DNA from 2 places in the Embleya sp. NBC_00888 genome. Region 2 is predicted to be linked to the other one. Evidence: riboswitches for the same ligand, from Rfam matches in the RefSeq annotation. Region 2 holds a riboswitch; the other holds the start of a gene.
What was found. Region 2 has a riboswitch for FMN ahead of OG948_RS43570 (NADP-dependent oxidoreductase). Riboswitches for the same ligand answer to the same signal wherever they lie in the genome.

Region 1 (5,160 bases), on a different replicon from region 2:
CAGGTGATCACCGCCGACGGCACCCGGCCGGCCTGGCAGCCCGGCGGCTTCGACCGGGTGATCGCCGACGTGCCGTGCAGCGGCCTGGGCGCGCTGCGCCGCCGGCCCGAGTCGCGCTGGCGCCGCAAGCCCGAGGACATCCCCGAACTGGGCGAGCTCCAGCGCGCGTTGCTGCGCAGCGCGGTGGCCGCGGCGCGACCCGGCGGGGCGATCGCGTACGTCACCTGCTCACCGCATCCGGCGGAGACGCGCGTGGTGGTGGACGACATCCTGCGCGCGGGCGAGGCCGAGCTGGTCGACGCCCGGCCGCTGTTCCCGGGTGTGCCGCACCTGGGCACCGGCCCGGACGTACAACTGTGGCCGCACCTGCACGGCACGGACGCGATGTACCTGGCCCTGCTGCGCCGCACGGGCTGAGCACCCGAGGGTCGGCCGGCGCTTCGCATCCGAGGGCCCGGGCCGGCCGGCGCTTCGCCGCGCGGCTCGGGCCGGCCCGAGGCCCGCGCCGCCACCCACGCGGGTGGCTGTTCACCCACACGCGTCGCGCGATCACCCGCACGGACGGGTGACCCGTGGCTGAATTCGGTACAAGCGGGGCATAACGGCGAGGGCGGTCATCACTTTCGGCTCGGCCGCACCGGTCGTCCCTCGGGTCCCAGGAAATCCGAGGGCGGCCGGCAGCCGCCACCGCAGGAGCCGCCGTACCCATGTCCACGCTCGTCCCCAGCACCCCGCGCCCCGGCCTGCTCGCCCGTACCGGGGGAGCGGTCCGCGGCGAGTGGGGCAGGCTCACCGCGGTTCCGGCACGCGAGTTGCGCGCGCACGGCGTGTGGGCGATCCCGCTCACCTGCTGCACGGTGCTGCTGACCCTCGGCTTCTGGCTCGCCTGGCGTACCGCGTGGGGCGGCGACGTGGTGCGCGTCCTCGGCGGCGTGAGCGCGGGCATCCCGCTGCCGCTCGCGCTGCTGCGCACCCCCGTGTCACTGTTCGTCCCGGCGCCGGACCTGCCGGTGTGGGGCGCCTTGGTCCAGGTGCTGATCCTGTTCGGAGTGGCCGAACTCGACCTGGGCGCACGGCGAACCCTGGTGATCGCGTATCTGGCCACCCTGTGCGGCACGCTGACCGCGCGGGTGATGATCGCGCTCGGCCCGGACCATCTGCTGGGCATCGACGCCCGACACGGCGACGTCCTGGACACCGGCCCCTCGGCCGCGGTGGTGGGCCTGGTGGTGTGCATCGCGATGGTGCGCCGCGCGCCGATCCTGCTCGCCGGCGTGTGGATCCTGATGATCGCCGAGGTCGTGGCCAAGCCGAACCTGGCCGGCCGCGAGCACATCGCCGCGATGGCCGGCGTCACCGTGTGCGCCTGCGCCTACCTGGCCTGGCGCCGCCGCCGCGCACCCGCCTGACGCCGGCACGCGGCGCGGGAGACCCTTGAGCGACCCTCCCGTCCCGAAGTATCTTGACATCAAGATACTTGTTTCTTCTTCGCACCATCGGGAGCGCGACCATGCCCATCGACTTCCACAGCGACGCCAACCGCCTCACCTACGCCCGACGCACCCCCGGCACGGAGTGGGCGGACCTGGTACGCGAACTGGTCCGCCCGGCCGGCGCGCGGGTGGTGGACGTGGGCTGCGGCGGCGGGGTGTACACGAGCGCGTGGCTGGACCTGGGCGCGGCGAGCGCGGTCGGGGTGGACTTCTCCGCCGCGATGTTGTCCGGCGCGCGGGAGCGGGCGGGCGAGCGCGTGGGATCGTCCTTCCGGCAGGGCGACGCGTACGCCACCGGACTGCCCGACAACGGCGCCGACATCGTCTTCGCGCGGGCCCTGGTCCATCACCTCGACGACCTCGCCCGCTGCTTTCGCGAGGCCCGTCGACTGCTCGCCCCCGGCGGCACGCTGATCGTGCAGGACCGCACCCTGTCCGACGTCACCCGCCCCGGGACGCCGAACCACCCGCGCGGCTGGTTCTTCGAGCGGTTCCCCGCCCTGCTCGCCGTCGAGGCGGCCCGCCGCCCCACCGCCGAGGCGGTCGAGCGCGCGCTGCGCGAGGCCGGCTTCGACGCGGTGCGCACCAGCGCGCTGACCGAGACCCGCCGCGAGTACGCCGACGCCCGCGAGGTCGCCGCCGACCTGCGCGCCCGCACCGGCCGCTCGATCCTGCACGAGCTCACCGACCCCGAACTCGACGACCTGGCCGCCTACATCCAGGCCCGGCTCCCCGCCTCCACCGCGATCCACGAGAGCGACCACTGGACCCTCTGGTCGACGAAACGCTGAAAGGGCCTCCCGTCTCGGCGAGGACGACGAGAGGCCCAACCTTCACTCTTTGTGACGAAGCCCGCGAGGCCCCGGGTGCCCCATCCCGAGCCCGAATCCCGCGGCCTGTTCACGCAGCGCAACGGGCCGGCGGACGGGCACAGCACATCCGCCTAGTGCGCGCAGCGCCCCGCAGCCCCCGTGGCCAGCGCCCGCAGCCGGTCCACCGCCGCCCCCGGATCGCGCCCGTCGAACACCGCCGACCCCGCCACGAACACGTCCGCGCCGGCCTCCGCGCACATCTCGATCGTCTTCGCGGACACCCCGCCGTCCACCTGCAGCCACATCTGCAGTCCGTGCTTGGCGATCAACTGCCGGGTCCGGCGGATCTTAGGCAGCATGATGTCCAGGAAGCTCTGCCCGCCGAAACCCGGCTCGACCGTCATCACCAGGAGCATGTCCAACTCCGGCAGCAGGTCCTCGTACGGCTCGATCGGCGTGGCCGGGCGCAGCGCCATCGACGCCCGCGCGCCCTTGGCCCGCAGATCCCGGGCGAGCTTGACCGGGGCGGTCGCGGCCTCGACGTGGAAGGTCACGCTGCCCGCGCCGGCCTCCGCGTAGGCGGGCGCCCAGCGGTCCGGGTCCTCGATCATCAGGTGCATGTCGATGGGCGTGTCGGTGGCCTTGATCAGGCTCTCGACCACGGGCAGGCCGATGGTCAGGTTCGGGACGAAGTGGTTGTCCATGACATCCACGTGGAGCCAGTCGGCGTTGCGCACCTGCGCGACCTCGTCGGCGAGGCGGGCGAAGTCGGCGGACAGGATGCTCGGATTGATCTGCACGGTCATGCGCACAGAATCTCATCGCCGCCACAGTGCTTCGGCACCGCCTTCGGCCACCGAGCTGACGACACGTCAGATCATCCACGCCGCAGTCGTGTTCCGGTATACGAACGCACCGTGACGGACGGCACAGGTTGCTCAAGGTCAACGTTGTCGGCCGTCGTGGCACACTTCGAGGTGTACGAAAGTCACGTACGCGCGCTCCGGGGTCGGTGAAAATCCGAACCGGCGGTTACAGTCCGCGACCCGGTCGACGCCCCACACCAGTGGAGCGACGGCCGGCTGAACCGGTGGAATTCCGGTACCGACGGTCAAAGTCCGGATGGGAGGCAGCGCGCGGCGAGCGACTGCGGCGTGTTCGCGTACCCTCGGTGCGCCCTCATCGCCGCACGTCACTGCGTCGTGCCGTCCTGCCCGAAAACACCCCGGTGCCCCGCGTCGAATCGCGAGGAGGCACGAGGTGCAGGGCAACACCACCCCGCCGGTCGACGAGACCGCCGCGATGCGCCGCGCCATCTCGCTGGCGAGCCGCGCCCTGGGACACACCAGCCCCAATCCCGTGGTCGGCTGCGTCGTGCTCGGCGCGGACGGCACCGTGGTCGGCGAGGGCTTCCACACCCGCGCCGGCGCCCCGCACGCCGAGGTCGAGGCACTGCGCGCGGCGGGATCCGCGGCCCGCGGCGGCACCGCCCTGGTCACCCTCGAACCCTGCTCGCACACCGGCCGCACCGGCCCGTGCACCCAGGCCCTGATCGACGCCGGCATCCGCCGGGTGCGCTACGCGGTCGCCGACCCCAACCCGGCCGCGGCCGGCGGCGGCGCGGTGCTGCGCGCGGCGGGCGTCGACGCCGAGGGCGGCCTGCTGGTCGCCGAGGCCGAGGCGGGCAACCGGGCCTGGCTGACCGCGACCCGACTGGGCCGCCCGCACGTCACCTGGAAGTACGCCGCCACCCTGGACGGCCGCAGCGCCGCCGCCGACGGCAGCAGCCGCTGGATCACCGGCGCCGCCGCCCGCGCGGACGTGCACACCCTGCGCGCGAGCGTGGACGCGGTGCTGGCCGGCTCCGGCACCCTGCTCGCCGACGACCCGCACCTGGCCGTCCGCGAGGTCCCCGACGTCCGGCAGCCGCTGCGGGTGATCGTGGACACGCACGCCCGCACCCCGGCGAACGCCCGGGTCCTGGACGACGCGGCGCCCACCCTGATCGCGGTCGGACCCGACGCGGACGCCGCCCACCTGCCCGAGGCCGCCGTACTGCGCGTGCCGCGCGCCGACGCCGGCCTGGACCTGCCCGCGTTGTTGAAGGAGCTGTACGCGCGCGACGTACGCGCCGTGCTGCTCGAAGGCGGTCCGACCCTGGCCGGCGCGTTCGCCGCGGCCGGCCTGATCGACACCGTCGTGGGCTACCTCGCCCCCGCCCTGCTCGGCGCCGGGCCCGCCGCCCTGGGACCGGCCGGAATCGGCACCATCTCCGAGGTGTTGCGACTGGACGTCGACGACGTCGCGCGCCTTGGCACCGACATCCGCATCACCGCCCGCCCCCGGCCGGAATCCGCCGGCCGAACGAAGGAGTCCTGACGCATGTTCACCGGAATCGTTGAGGAACTCGGCGAGATCGTGGCCATCGAGCGGCTGACCGACTCGGCCCGGATCACCATCCGCGGCCCCGTCGTCACCACCGGCGCCCGGCACGGCGACTCGATCGCCGTCAACGGGGTGTGTCTGACCGTCGTGGACGACAAGGTCGACCCGGTCGAGGCCACCTTCACCGCGGACGTGATGCAGGAGACGCTGGACAAGTCGAGCCTGGGCGCGCTCACCACCGGCGCGCGGGTCAACCTGGAGCGCCCGATGGTGCTCGGTGGACGGCTCGGCGGCCACCTCGTGCAGGGCCACGTCGACGGCACCGGCGAGATCCTCGCCCGCACGCCCGGCGAGGAGTGGGAGGTCGTGGAGATCGCGCTGCCCGCGCACCTGGCCCGCTACGTGGTGGACAAGGGCTCGATCACCGTGGACGGCATCAGCCTCACCGTCGTGCGCGCGCACGACGCGAG
Region 2 (5,160 bases):
CAGCGGGGAGTTCGCGGACATCGCCACCAGCAGCGGCAGCCACGGGCGCAGCCGATTGAGCACGGTCACGCCCGCGTCCCGATCGGGGACCGCGACGTGGACGTGCATCCCGTTGATGAACATCTCGTCGACCAGGCGCGGGGCGTCCGAACGCAGCGATCGGTAGCGGATTCGGTCGGTGACCTCGGCCGGGGGGCCGGGGCCGAAGGGCGAGGACCCGGACGCGACCAGGAGGCATCCCGCTTCTTCGGCCGCGGCGGCCACCGAGTGACGCAGCCGCAGCAGGTGGCCGCCGACCTCGTCGAGGGTCTCGCACACCGGTGTGGCGACCTCGACCTGCATCTGCAACAACTCGGGCTGGATCTCGCCGCCGGCCACCGCCGGTTGCAGATCCGCCGCCGCCCGAACCGCCTCGGCCATCGGCACCGGCAGGCCGTCGACGGGATCCACGAGCAGGTACTCCTCCTCGACGCCGAGCGTGATCACGGCCGCCCCCCGACCACGACGGGCACGGCTCCGCGACCGAGCGCACGGCGTACGGGGGCCACCCGTTGCCCCGCGGTCGAGCACACCATCGTGGACTCCTTCCAACCGTGACCACCGACGAGGCACCGCCGCCGTCGGTCGAGCGGCGCCCACCCGCCGCCCCAGCTGCCGCATCCCCGCCGCGACGCGCGGACCCGCGACTCGCACGCCAAGGGCGCCGCAGGCGCGGCGCCCTTGGTCGGACCCGTGACTCAGACCGGCGTCCCCTCGTCGGCACAGTCGTCGGAGAGTTTCGCGACGGGGTTTATGGTCCGCTCGACCTCGCTCATGCACGGACCGCAGAACGTCTCCCGTCGCCGGGCGCCGTCCACATCCCGGCTGGGGGGCAACGTCACCCCGCACATCGCGACGTCCTCGCTCTCCATCGCGTGCCACACCACGCTTTGTGCGTCCTGGACCGCTCTCATCACGTGCATGTCCGCTCCCGTGTCGTGAGATCCATCGACCTCACCATGTAATCCGCTGTGGGCTCGGCCCGCACGCCCAGCGCTTCCCGGCCGAGGGGCGATCCGGGGCTCCGGGCACCCGATCAGGCACAATCCCGATCGACGGCTTGGGCCGTGCGGGTGAACGCCACCCGCGTTCCGTACGCCCGGCCCACTCTCGGTGACGCGCGACACGTATCGACGCGGGCACGCGGCGTGGAAGGCTCGCGCCGAGTGTTCGCGCGCTCCGGGGTCGGTGAAATTCCGAACCGGCGGTGACAGTCCGCGACCCGACCGCGGCCGGCGGCCGGTTGACCCGGTGAGACTCCGGGACCGACGGTGAGAGTCCGGATGGAAGGCAGTGCGCGGCGACACGTCGACCCCGTGATCGGGCCCTGCCCGGACGCGGGACGAACGTGCTCGCTCCCCCGGAACGGCGTCGGCGCACGGGGGAACGGGCCGTTGGCGGATTCCGAACCTCTCGTACGCCGTGGCCGTCCCCTGCGGCATGCGTCGAACGCCCGTCCGGGCTCGGCGCTCCGCGTCCCGGCCGGGACTCCCACCCACCCGCCGAGTCCCGGGCGACACGTGGGGAGCGGACCGGTCGGGCGGCGTCGATGTCGGGCCCGCGCGATCGTTGAGCGTGGGTCAACGAAGGCGCGGCGGATCGACGTTGATCGGGAGCGGTGCGCCGGTGGAGAGTTGAGGACATCGGCGGCGGCCCGGTCGGGATCGGTGACTGCCGCCCGCCCCCACCCGGTTCGAGCATCGGAGCAGCATGCCCTCCCCCACCCGCCGTCCGGACGGCCTCGAAGTACGCCTGGCGAGTCGTCCCGTGGGCGAACCCCGCGCGGAGGACTTCGAGTTCGCCCGGACCGAGGTTCGCGAGCCGGAAGCCGGCCAGGTCCTCGTGCGCAACACCTGGATGTCGGTGGATCCGTTCACCCGCGAATGGATGCACGCCGACGCGTACGTGCCGCCGTTCGTCGTCGGCGAGCCGCTCGCCGGCGGCGCCGTCGGCGAAGTGGTCGCCTCCCGCGCGGAGGACCTCCCGGTCGGCACGATCGTGTCGCACTTCGCCGGATGGCGCGAGTACGCCGTGCTGGGCGCCGACGCGGTCGCCGCGGTGGAGACGCACCTGGGCGCGCTGGGCAGTACCGGCCTGACCGCCTACGCGACGCTGACCCGGGTACTGCCGGTGCGGCCCGGCGACGTGGTCTACGTCTCGGCCGCCGCCGGCGCCACCGGCAGCGTCGCCGGACAACTGGCCCGCCGACTGGGCGCGGCCACGGTGATCGGCTCGACCGAGGGGGCGGAGAAGACCCGACTCCTCACCGAGGAGTTCGGCTTCGACGTCGGCATCGACCACACCCGGGGCCGACTGCGCGAGGACCTCGCCCGGGCAGCCCCCGACGGCGTCGACCTGACCGTGGAACTCGTCGGCGGCGCGCACCTGGAGGCCGCCATCGACGCCGCCCGGGTCGGCGGCCGGATCGCCGTGGTCGGAGCGATCTCCGGCTACAACGCCACCGGTCCGCTGCCCGGACCCACCAACATCTTCGCCACCGCCACCAAGGAGCTCACCCTGCGCGGCATGGCCGTCACCTCGTACTTCGGGCTCGCCGAGGAATGGACGAAGTTGGCCGCACCCCTCCTGGCCGACGGCACCCTGCGCACCCGGCACACCGCGCTCTCCGGCCTGCGGCGGGCCCCGGAGGCGCTGATCGCACTGCTGCGCGGCGAGAACATCGGCAAGATGCTGGTGCGGCTGGACCACTGACGCCGGCGCGGCCGCGCGTCGACCCGCGACGGCCCGGGGCGTGTCCGCGATTTCCCGCCGGGCGATCGCGGACACGCCCTGGCGACCGCCCGCCGAGCCCACCTGAGATCATGCTCGGGCCCTGCACGACGATCTGGACGAGGATCCGTGGAACGCTACGAAATCGAGGCTTTTCTCACCCTCGTCGAGGAATTGCACTTCGGCCGTGCCGCCGAGCGGCTGCGCATCTCCACCGGCCGGATGAGTCAGACCATCGCGAAGTTGGAACGCGGGATCGGCGCCCGGCTGTTCGAGCGCACCAGCCGCCGGGTCGCGCTCACCCCGCTCGGCTGCCGGTTCCACGACGACCTGCGGCCCGGCCACGAGCAGATCGAGCGGGCCGTGGGGAAGGCGATCATGGCCGCCCAAGGCTTCGACGGCCCGCTGCACGTCGGCTTCCTGGGCGCGGCCGGCGGCCGGTTCCTGTTGGAGGTGGTCCGTGCCTTCCGCGCGGAGCACCCGACCTCGGAGGTGGACCTCCAGGAGTTCCAGATGAACACCTCGATCGCCGGCCTGCGCGCGCACAACTCCGATCTGGTGCTGGTCACCCGCCCGTTCGCCGATCCCGATCTGGTGATCGGTCCCACCCTGTGGGCCGAGACCCGCTACCTGGCGCTCCCGCGCGAGCACCCGTTGGCCTCCCGCACCGAGATCGGACAGGAGGATCTGGCCGACGTCACGCTGTTGCGCATGCCGGCCAATTGCCCGCCCTCGGTCGCCGAGGACCGGGTCCCCTCCCGCACCCCCGCGGGCCGACCGATCGCCCACGGCCGGCCCGCCACCACCTTCCTGGAAGCACTCGCCCTGGTGGGCGCCGGCGAGGGCGCGTTCACGGTGGGCGACCAGGTGAACCGCTTCTACGTCCGTCCCGACGTCAGCTACGTCCGGATCGCCGACGCCCCGCCGATCGAATGGGGGTTGATCTGGCGCAAGGCCCACGAGACGGAACGGGTGCGCGCGTTCAACGACCGGGCCGTCGCGCTCAGCCGCACCCGTACCGCGTCATGACCCGGCGTCCTGCGCTCCCCGCTGCTCCGCCGCCCACTGCCCGGTGATCGGCACGTCCAGCACCGCCTTGCCCCGGACCCGGCGGGACAGCAGCGCGTCGGCGGCGAGTTCCGCCTGCTGCCACGGGCCCCGCCAGCCGATCTGCGGCCTGAGTCGACCCGATTCCAGCAACCCGAGCAGCACCGCGAGGTCGTCCGCGAAGGGCGTCGCGACGTTGAAGTTCTCCAGTCGGCCGCGCGCGGAGTTGGTGCCGGCCACCTCGAAGTCGATGGTGGTCGGCTGCCGGGCCGCCCGGCCGATCGCCTGCACCACCCCGTCCGCCTCCAGCCGGTAGAACGCCTCGGCCAGTTGCGGCCCGCCGACGTTGTCGAGCACGCCGTACACGGGAGCCGACAACGCGCCGGGCCCGAGCACGATCTCGGCCGCGCCCAACTCCTCCAGCCCTTCCGCCCGTTCGAGCGAGCCGACCGAGGCGATCACGTGCGCGCCGGCGAGCGCGGCGAGTTGTACGGCGAACCGGCCGACGCCGCCGGAGGCGCCGGTGACCAGGACCCGGCGGCCGAGCACCGAGCCCAGTCGGCGGACGGCCTGGAGCGCGGTGACGCCGGCGACCGGAAGGGCGGCGGCGACGCCCAGGTCGACCGCCTCGGGGACGACGGCCAGGTTCGTGGTGTCGGCGGCGCGCAGTTCGGCCCACGCGCCGTCCCAGCCGAAGGTGACCACGCGGGTGCCCACCTCGGGTCCGGAGCCGTCGGCCGCGGCGCGCGCGACGATCCCGGCGGCGTCCCAGCCGGGGACGTGTCCGGTCGGTTCGCCGCTCGGGCGATAGGCGATCTCACCGAAGTTGAGCGAGAAGACGGCGACCGCGACCAGTACCTGGTGCTCCCGCGGGCGCGGGTCCGGCGCGTCGGCCGCGTGCAGACCCCGCGGGCCGTGGATGAGTGCTCGCATGTGTGCTTCCCGTGTGCTTCCCGGTCGGTCCCCGGCGCACGGGGAGCGCGCGCCGGGGACGGGGTGGACGCCGATCACCGGTGGGTGTCGGCGAGGTGCGGTCAGTTGGCCGCGGCGACGGTGCCGCCGCCCCGGGCGGCCTCCAGCGTCGGGTAGTCGGTGTACCCGCGGTGGTCGCCGCCGTAGAAGGTGGCCTTGTCCGCGACGTTGTACGGCCCGCCCGCCCGGACCCGCGCGACCAGGTCGGGGTTGGCCAGCCACATCTCGGCCAGCGCGACGGCGTCGGCCACGCCGTCCGCCAGCGCCCCCGCGCCGATCTCGGGCGTGCCGGGGAAGGACTCGGGGGTCGGGTGCGCGCACAGGATCAGCACGCCCGGCCACGCGGCGCGGATCAGCCGGGTGACGTCGCGG

Region 1: another riboswitch for FMN. It lies ahead of ribD (bifunctional diaminohydroxyphosphoribosylaminopyrimidine deaminase/5-amino-6-(5-phosphoribosylamino)uracil reductase RibD); the one in region 2 lies ahead of OG948_RS43570 (NADP-dependent oxidoreductase).

What each region holds. Positions count from the first base shown of each region.
Region 1 covers NZ_CP108784.1:7,264,029-7,269,188, forward strand. Annotated here, with positions in the region: gene OG948_RS30865 (RsmB/NOP family class I SAM-dependent RNA methyltransferase) at 1-417, shown strand, start outside; gene OG948_RS30870 (hypothetical protein) at 708-1,409, shown strand; gene OG948_RS30875 (class I SAM-dependent methyltransferase) at 1,511-2,284, shown strand; gene rpe (ribulose-phosphate 3-epimerase) at 2,437-3,111, opposite strand; FMN riboswitch at 3,300-3,445, shown strand; gene ribD (bifunctional diaminohydroxyphosphoribosylaminopyrimidine deaminase/5-amino-6-(5-phosphoribosylamino)uracil reductase RibD) at 3,608-4,684, shown strand; gene OG948_RS30890 (riboflavin synthase) at 4,688-5,160, shown strand, end outside.
Region 2 covers NZ_CP108785.1:2,109,571-2,114,730, forward strand. Annotated here, with positions in the region: gene OG948_RS43560 (glutamate--cysteine ligase) at 1-486, opposite strand, end outside; gene OG948_RS43565 (hypothetical protein) at 738-962, opposite strand; FMN riboswitch at 1,210-1,340, shown strand; gene OG948_RS43570 (NADP-dependent oxidoreductase) at 1,750-2,751, shown strand; gene OG948_RS43575 (LysR family transcriptional regulator) at 2,899-3,798, shown strand; gene OG948_RS43580 (zinc-binding dehydrogenase) at 3,793-4,749, opposite strand; gene OG948_RS43585 (alkene reductase) at 4,851-5,160, opposite strand, start outside.